2 regions of the Brevibacterium sp. 50QC2O2 genome follow, and region 2 is predicted to be linked to the other one. Evidence: predicted binding sites of a transcription regulator. Region 2 holds the regulator's gene; the other holds the start of a gene.
The links. Region 2 encodes HspR, which represses chaperone genes until heat shock. Its sites were predicted from a motif close to AAGTTGAGTCNNNNNGACTCAACTT; they were not measured.
Positions count from the first base shown of each region.

Region 1: a site for HspR is predicted at 2,195-2,219, ahead of NQ038_RS12615 (ATP-dependent Clp protease ATP-binding subunit). Genes of this name have one in related genera too.

Region 1 is NZ_JANIJZ010000016.1:52,787-57,199, reverse strand. Features, by position in the region: gene NQ038_RS12615 (ATP-dependent Clp protease ATP-binding subunit) at 1-2,164, opposite strand, end outside; gene NQ038_RS12610 (ChaB family protein) at 2,338-2,550, shown strand; gene NQ038_RS12605 (hypothetical protein) at 2,602-2,988, opposite strand; gene serA (phosphoglycerate dehydrogenase) at 3,108-4,413, opposite strand, start outside.
Region 2 is NZ_JANIJZ010000001.1:14,945-19,357, reverse strand. Features, by position in the region: gene NQ038_RS00085 (anion permease) at 1-629, shown strand, start outside; gene NQ038_RS00080 (hypothetical protein) at 641-952, shown strand; gene NQ038_RS00075 (maleylpyruvate isomerase family mycothiol-dependent enzyme) at 978-1,739, shown strand; gene NQ038_RS00070 (heat shock protein transcriptional repressor HspR) at 1,836-2,333, opposite strand; gene NQ038_RS00065 (DnaJ C-terminal domain-containing protein) at 2,462-3,481, opposite strand; gene NQ038_RS00060 (nucleotide exchange factor GrpE) at 3,641-4,342, opposite strand; gene dnaK (molecular chaperone DnaK) at 4,342-4,413, opposite strand, start outside.

The sequences.
Region 1 (4,413 bases), on a different contig from region 2:
AGCTGAACCCCAACGGCGCACCCGATGCCGCGATGAACTCACTGCCCAGGTTGCTCGTCATGATGACCACAGTGTTCCTGAAGTCCACCGTGCGCCCCTGCCCGTCGGTCAGCCGCCCGTCGTCGAGGACCTGCAACAGCATGTTGAACACGTCCGGGTGTGCCTTCTCCACCTCGTCGAGCAACACGATCGAGTACGGATTGCGCCGCACCCGTTCGGTCAACTGCCCGGCCTCGTCGTAGCCGACGTATCCCGGGGGCGCGCCGACCAGACGGGAGACGGTGTGGCGCTCGCCGAACTCGCTCATATCGAAGCGGATCAGCGCGGACTCATCGTCGAACAGCGACCCGGCCAGCGCCTTGGCCAGCTCCGTCTTGCCCACGCCCGTGGGGCCCAGGAACAGGAAGCTGCCGATCGGCCGCGCGGGATCCCCCAGGCCGGTCTGATTGCGCCGGATCGCACGCGAGACCACCGCGACGGCGTCGTCCTGCCCGATCACACGCTCGTGCAGTTCGTCCTCCAGATGCGCCAGGCGTGTCTTCTTCTCCTGCGTCATGCGGGCGGCGGGGATGCCGGTGGCCCTGGCCACGACCTCGGCGATCTGCTGCGCGTCGACCGTCTGCGGCTCTCCGGCCGCGGACCCCGGCGCCGAGGCCGTACCCGGCTTGGCGCCCGTCGTCGCCGCGTCGAGTTCGCGGGTCAGCTCCGCCATCTCGTCGCGGATCTCGCCGGCCCGCTCGAAGTGCTCCGAGCTGATGGCGGAGTTCTTCTCCGCCTCCAGCTCCCCCAGGCGGGCCCGCAGGGCGGCGGTGTCGACCTTCGGCCCGCGCCGCAGGGACAAGCGCGCACCGGCCTGGTCGATCAGGTCGATCGCCTTGTCCGGCAGGTAGCGGTCGGTGATGTAGCGGTGGGACAGTTCGACGGCCGCGCGGATCGCCTCGGGCGTATAGACCACCCCGTGGTGTTGCGCGTACTTGTCTGCCAGTCCGCTCAGGATCTGCACCGCGTCCTCGACCGAGGGCTCCCCGACCGTCACCGGCTGGAAGCGACGTGCCAGCGCGCCGTCCTTCTCGATCGTGCGGAACTCCTGCAGGGTCGTCGCCCCGACCAGGTGCAGTTCGCCCCTGGCCAAGCGCGGCTTGAGGATATTACCGGCATCCATCGAGTTCGACTCGCCGGAGCCGCCGGCGCCCACCACGGTGTGCAACTCGTCGATGAAGACGATCGCATCTCCGGACTGGGCGATCTCCTCGAGCACCCCGGTCAGGCGCTCCTCGAAGTCGCCGCGGTACCGGGTGCCGGCGATCATGCCGGGCAGATCGAGTGCCACCACGCGCTTGCCCGCCAGCTGGGCCGGGACCGAGCCCTCGGTGATCGCCTGGGCCAGGCCCTCGACGATCGCGGTCTTGCCCACGCCGGGTTCACCGATGAGCACAGGGTTGTTCTTGGTTCGCCGCGCCAGGATCTCGATGGTCTGTTCGATCTCCTCGGACCGGCCGATCACCGGGTCCAGCCCGTCCTCGGCCGCCAGCGCAGTCAGGTCCGTGCCGTATTTCTGCAACAGAGAGCCCTCGTCGTCAGGGGCCGTGCCCTGCTGTCCCCCGGACTGCTGCCCCTGCTGCTCGGCGGACTGCCGGGCGCCCGCGGCCGCGGCCTGCAGGGACGACTGGGTGACGCCGGCGGCTGCCAGGATGCGCCCGGCGGGCATGTCCTGGTTGAGCACGAGGGCGAAGAACAGGTGTTCGGGATCGATATAGGTCGACCCGAAGGCGCGTGCCACCTGGAAGGCGTCGAGCAGCGCGCGCTGGGCTGCGCCGGTCAGCGTGGGTTTGCCCTCGACCTCCTTGTCCGAGGCGGCCGGCAGCCGTTCCTCCACGGCCTCGGCCAGTGCGGCCGGATCCGCGCCCGCGGCCCGGACGGATCCAGCCGCCGGATCGTCTCCCAGCATGGTGTGCAGGATGTGCAGGGTGTCGACCTCGGCGTGGCCATGGTCGACCGCATAACGGCCGGCGGCGTCGATGAGTTCCCTGGTCTTCTTGCTCAGCTGCCGCGAGATGTCGATCGCGCGGCCCTGGCGATTCTGTCCCTGGCCCTGGAAGATGCGGGCGAGGAACTCCTCGAACGAGTCGCCGCCGCTGCCCTGGGGTCCATAGAATGTGGCCATGTTTCCTCCCTTTTCTATGGTGAAAACCTAGACTTGAGTGCGTACGACTCAACTAACACCGCAGGACGGGTGTTCTATTCCCGCCGGATCCGCGGTACGGTTGGTGGCACTACTTCCCGGACAACTCCCCGCACGACGCCCAACGGCAATGACGCATTCAGGAGATGATGAGGATGCCCAAGACCACAGGGTCGGGACGGCCCAGGAAATCCGAGCTGCCGGATACTCTGCTGCGCTCCGATGAGAAGGCGCAGCGGACATTCGCGAAGGCCCACGATTCGGCCCTGGCCGAATACGGCAACGAGGAACAGGCCCATAAGGTCGCCTATGCTGCCCTGGAACACACGCACCACAAGGTCGGCGACCATTGGGAGCCCAAGGACTGAAAACGGCCCGCCGCTGCGAGAGGGCTATGCGCCAGAGCTATCGGATGGCATTCAGCCGATCCGGGGATCACTCGCCGGTGGATCACTGGCCGGGAAGGACTCGACTTCCCATTCGTCGACGACCGCATCATCGTGCTCCCAGACTTCGGCGGCTTCCTCGGCCTCTTCGGCTTCGGCCGTCAGCTGATCGCCGGCAGGGTACTCGCGGACGATCTCCGGTCCGGGTTCCGCAGAGACCTCTTCGACGATGTGCGAACCGTCGGGCTGTTCGAGCAGCCGGTCCCCGTGGGCGTCTGCGACTTCCCGCAGGTGCTTCTCCGAGTCGTCCTCGACATAGCCGGGACGCTGACCTGTGGTCACGTCCGGTCCGGCAATGTACTTGTCGAGTGTGTCCTCGACCGCGCCGACTGCGTTGCGGAGTTTCTTCTGGATGGTCATCGTCATCCCTCCTCAGTGGATTCGAAATCGACGACGTCTCCTATGTGCCCCGCACGATACCAGCCGCATCCGCGGTGTCAAGGCTCGGAGAACCCGAAGGGCCGAAGTGGCCGTGCGGCTCAGTCCTCCGTCAGGTCCACCAGCGCGAAGTACGCGGCATCCACTGCGCCGGCCACGGCGGACACGACCGCGTCCTCGACGATGGAGTCCACGGCCAGCACGGCCAGGGCCTTCGTCTCATCGGCCGAGGGCGAGACCTGCATGCCGGCGATGTTGATGTTCACGCGGCCCAGGGCCTGGCCCAGCTGGCCGATGATGCCGGGACGGTCGGTGTATTCGAAGACCACCAGGTGGTCGCTCAGCGGCATCTCCAGTTCGTAGTCGGACACGCCCGTGAGCTTCTGCACCAGCTTGGGACCGGTCACGGTGCCGGACACGCGGACCCGGCGCCCGGCCGAGGTCGTGGCGATCAGCACGGTCTCATTGCGGAAGTACTCGACCTCCTTGTCCTGCACCAGTTCCACTGTCACGCCGCGCTCCTCGGCCAGCACGGGGGCGTTGACATAGGACACCGGCGTCGAGACCAGGTCCATGAACACGCCCTTGAGGGCCGAGAGCTTGAGCACGGACACGTCCTTGTCCGCGATCTCGCCGTGGATCTCCACGCGCAGGTGCGTGATGGCGTCGCCACCGGCCAGCGCGGTCAGGGTCCGGCCCAGGCGCTCGGCCAGCGGCACGCCGGGGCGCACATCGGGGTCGATCGCACCACCGGCGACGTTGACGGCGTCGGGGACGAGTTCCCCGGCCAGCGCGCGGCGGACCGACTTGGCGACTGCGATGCCGGCCTTCTCCTGTGCCTCCACGGTCGAGGCGCCCAGGTGCGGGGTGACGTTGAGGTTCGGGAAGTCCCCGGCCAGCAGCGGCGAGTCCTGCGGCGGCTCCTGGTCCCACACGTCGATCCCGGCGCCGCCCACGCGCCCCTCGGACAGGGCGCGGGCCAGTGCTGCCTCGTCGATGATGCCGCCGCGGGCCACGTTGACGATGCGCGCGGTGGGCTTGAGCAGCTTGAACTGCTCATCGGAGATCATGCCGATGGTCTCCGGGGTCTTGGGCATGTGCACCGTGATGAAGTCCGACTGCGCCAGCAGTTCGTCCAGGCTCAGCACCGTCACACCCATCTGTGCGGCGCGCTGCTGCGAGATGTAGGGGTCGTAGCCGACCAGCTTCATCCCGAAGGCCTTGGCGCGTTCGGCGATGAGTCCGCCGATCCGGCCCAGGCCGATGATGCCCAGGGTCTTCTCGAACAGTTCGACGCCGGTCAGCTTGGAGCGGTTCCACTCCCCGGCCTTGAGCGAGGAGTTGCCGGCGCCCAGGTTGCGGGCGGCGGCCAGGATGTGCGCCATGGTCAGTTCCGCGGCGGACAGG
Region 2 (4,413 bases):
AGGAGATCCGGCTGATCATCGTGGCCGTGCTGCTGCTGGCCTGCTGGGCGACCGAGGACCTGCACGGCATCGACTCGACGACCACCACGCTCATCGCCATCGGCATCCTGCTGACCCCGCGGATCGGCGTATTCAGCTGGAAGACCGTGGAGAAGCTCATCAACTGGGGCACGCTCATCGTGTTCGCGATCGGCATCTCGCTGGGCAGCCTGCTGCTGAACACGGGAGCCGCGACCTGGCTGTCGGAGAAGACCTTCGGCGCACTGGGGATCTCGAACATGCCGATGCTGGCGATGATCGCACTGGTCAGCCTGTTCACGATCCTCATCCACCTGGGCTTCGCCTCCGCCACATCGCTGAGCTCGGCCCTGATCCCGGTGTTCATCGCGCTGGCCACCTCGATCCCGGGCGGTGCGCAGGGCGGGCTGGGCTTCGTCATCATCCAGCAGTTCGTCATCAGCTTCGGCTTCCTGCTGCCGGTGTCCGCCCCGCAGAACATGCTGGGCTACGGCACTGGCGCCTTCACCGCCAAGCAGTTCCTCAAGACGGGCATCCCGCTGACCGTGATCGGCTATGTGCTGGTCGTGGTGTTGTCGGCCACCTACTGGAAGTGGATCGGCCTGGTCTGAGGAGGATGACCATGAGTGAGCCCGCTCCCGATGTGACCCCGCCCGGGTCCGCGCCGGTTCCCGATCCCGCGTGGAGTTGGAAGCTGCACGATTCGCGTGGGGCCTCGAGCATCTGCACAATGCTGGTGCTGCTGGGCGCCGTGGTCGTCTGGATCGCCGCCCTGTCACACGACACGACCGGATGGGTCCTGGCCCCGGTGCTGGGCGCCGGTGCCGCGGTGATCGTCGCACTGCGGGCTCGGAACCTCTGGCTGCTGGCCTGGGCGATCGTGGCGATCCTCAGTCCCGCCTACTACCTGCCGCTCGCCGGTGGGATGAACTGAGCCAGTCGGCGTAGAGTTGTGACCCATGAGCATTGAGGACATTCGGCGGGATCTGGACCTGCGAGCAGTCGGGGAGATCTTCTATCTGCGCACCCTGGACCAGTTGACGGTCAACGTCTTGGACGGCGAATCCGGTCTACCCGGCTGGACCCGCAAGCACGTGGCCGTGCACATGATCAACAACGCCGAGGCCCTGATGCGGCTGCTCGATTGGGCGACTACGGGTGTGGAGAACCCCATGTACCCCTCCCGCACGGTTCGCGATGCAGAGATCGAAGAGGGTGTGGCGACGATCGAGGTCTCGGACGTCCGCGGCATCAGCCACGAGGTCGCAGTGGAACTCGCCGCCGCCCTGCCCGAGCCCGAATCCCCCGCCTGGGATGCTCAGGTGCTCAACGGCCGTGGTGAGCCGATCATGGCAGCCGCGATTCCGTGGATGCGGGCGCGCGAGGCCCTGCTGCATGCCCTTGACCTCAACATCGGGATGACCGCCCTGGACTTCCCCACAGCCGCCATCGACCGGCTGCTGACCGACGTGGAAACGGTGTGGGCGGCCCGCGCCGAACCTGCGAACTTCCTCCTGCACATCACCGACCGACCGGATCGCCCCGAACTGGCGAACTACCTCCTGGCCTGCGGCGATGCCGCGGCTTTCAGCGCCGAACCGGTCGAACTGACGGGCGAGGCCGCAGAGCTCGTCTCGTTCCTGCTGGGCAGGGGCTGGCCCCGCGGGCAGCCCCCGGCCGGGACCTCGGCGTCGGTGCCGCAACCACCCGCCTGGCTGTAGAGGAGGCCAAACGCGTTGTGGTTCCCGTTTGGGGCCGTCGCTTCGAAACGACGGCCCCAAGCGGGAACCACGACTGACTTTCCGGGAGCGTCCGCCTCAGCCGCGGCGGGGGCCCTGTTTGGACCGCGGTCCCGCGGTCCGCACGCCCACCACGGTCCCCGTCACCGAGGCCGCGGGCAGTTCCGCGATCGCGTGCGACATCCGCCGCGCCCGGCTGCGCTGGTAGGGATCGGCCACCGTCACGTCCCCGCCCATTCCTGCGGCGAAGATCCGATTCGCCTGGGCCAGCCGGCTCAGCGCCGCATCCAGTTGCACGCCGAGGCTCTGCAGCTGCGAATGCGCGTCTGCGACCTCCTCGCGCAGCTGCAGGATTCGCTTGATCCCGGCCAGACTGACGCCCTCGTCCTGGCTCAGGCTCTGCACCAGGCGCAGCTTCTCGATGTCACTGGCCGAATACCTGCGGCCGCGACCGGGAGTGCGTTTGGGCGTGACCAGACCCATACGGTCGTATTGCCGTAGGGTCTGCGGGTGCATGCCCGCAAGCTCTGCGGCCACGGATATCACGTAGACCGCGGCATGTGGGTCGATCTCCATGGCCACTCACCTCCTCCTTGATTCGATCATGCATCAGTGCGCCGACCGGCACCGGCACGGTGCCGGCCGGCGCCGTGTTCGGTGCCGCGCCGGCGCCGTGTTCGGTGCCGCGCCGGCGCCAGCGCAACTCAGCTGTTCTTCGCCTTCGCGTACAGATCGGCGCGCGGGTCCTCGCCCTCGGTGGCCTTGGCGAAGGCCTCGACCGCCTGCTTCGCGTCCTTGCTCATCCGCTGCGGCACGTGGACCTCGACGGTGACCAGCAGATCGCCGGTGTGCTTCTTCGTCTCGATCCCCTTGCCGCGCACGCGCAGCACGCGCCCCGACGGGGTGCCGGCAGGCACCTTGAGCCGTACGGGGAAGCCGGACAGAGTGGGAACCTGGACCTCTGCGCCCAGGGCGGCCTCGGCGAATGTCACCGGCACGGTCACCCGCAGGTTGTCACCGTCACGGGTGAACACAGGATGCGGTTCGACGTTGACCGTCAGCACCACATCGCCGGCCTCGCCGCCGTTGGGACTGGCCTTGCCCTTGCCGCGCAGGCGGACCTTCTGGCCGTCCTTGACGCCGATCGGCGTGCGCACGTTCAGCGGCGAACCGTTGGGCATCTTGAGCTTGACCGTGGCGCCTTTGGCGGCCTCCGTGAAGGACAGGCGCGTAGACGCCTTGATGTCCCCGCCCTTGACAGGGCCGGGCTGATAGCCCCGGCCACCGCCAAAGCCGCCACCGCCGAAGGCCCCGCCGAACAGATCGGACAGGTCCGGGCCACCGGCACCGCCGAAGCCACCGGGACCGCCACTGTACTGGCCGCGGCCGCCGCCGGAGTTGAACAGCCCGGAGAACACGTCCTCGAAACCGCCACCGGCGCCACCTGGACCACCGGCGCCCGCGGTGAAACGCGCGCCCGAGCCCATCGCGCGGACCTGGTCATACTGCTTGCGGGTCTCCTTGTCGGCCAGCACCTGGTGGGCCGCGCTGATCTCCTTGAACTTCTCCTCGGCCTTCTTATCACCAGGATTCGCATCCGGATGGTACTTGCGAGCCAGCTTCCGATAGGCCTTTTTGATGTCCGCGTCGGAGGCGTCCTTGTCGACCCCGAGGACCTTGTAGTAGTCCTTCTCGAACCACTCATTCTGAGGCCCGGCGTTCATCTGGCACCTCCTTTCCGCAGGACGTCATTCCCGCTTGCGGGATCACTCCCGCTGATTGTCTTCATCGTTTCCAAAATCTTATGGCGGTGGCGGCCGATCCCCCGGCTTGTCCCGGGAATCGACCGCCACCGATCATGTATGCGCCGACTCAGTCGGAGGTCACTCCTCCGGCAGGTGCACGCCTACGCGGGCCGCGCGGATCACGCGCTCGCCCAGCTTGTAACCCGGCTGCATGACGAGGAACACGGTGGGCTCCTCGACTGCGCCGTTGGGCTGCTGCATCAGAGCCTCGTGCAGAGCGGGGTCGAACTCGTCGCCCACCGCGCCATACTGTTCGACGCCCACCTTGGACAGCGCCTCGAGCAGCTTGTTCACATGGGTCTCGAAGGGCCCCGTGACATCGCCGGCGTCGGCGGCCAGCTTAACCTCGTCGAGCACCGGGATGAGCGCCTCGACCAGGGCAGCCGAACCGGCCTCCTTGGCCTTGGCCTGATCGCGCTCCGAGCGGCGGCGGTAGGCCGCGTACTCGGCGTTCAGACGCTGCAGGTCATCCAGGTACTTCGCGGCCTCATCGGCCACCGGGGCCTCGGCGGTCCCTGCCGTGGCGTCCGAGCCCTGGCCGGCCGTGGCGTCTGCCGACGCACCGTCCGTCGGGGCCGAGGCCGCGGATTCCTCCGCGGCCTCGGCAGCTGCTGCGGCGTTGCCGTCGGCGGCCGCCCGCTCGGCTGCGGATTCCTCCGCGGTCTGTTCCTGCGGCTCGCGCACCTCGCCCGTCTCCGGGTCGATGCGGCGCTTGTCGGCGAAGGTGAACGACTGTTCCTGGGACTCGCCCGAAGCGCCGCCCTGATCAGGAGTAGTCATTACTTCTTCTCCTCGTCATCGTCTTCCACGACCTCGGCGTCGACGACATCGTCATCGGCGGAACCGGTGGA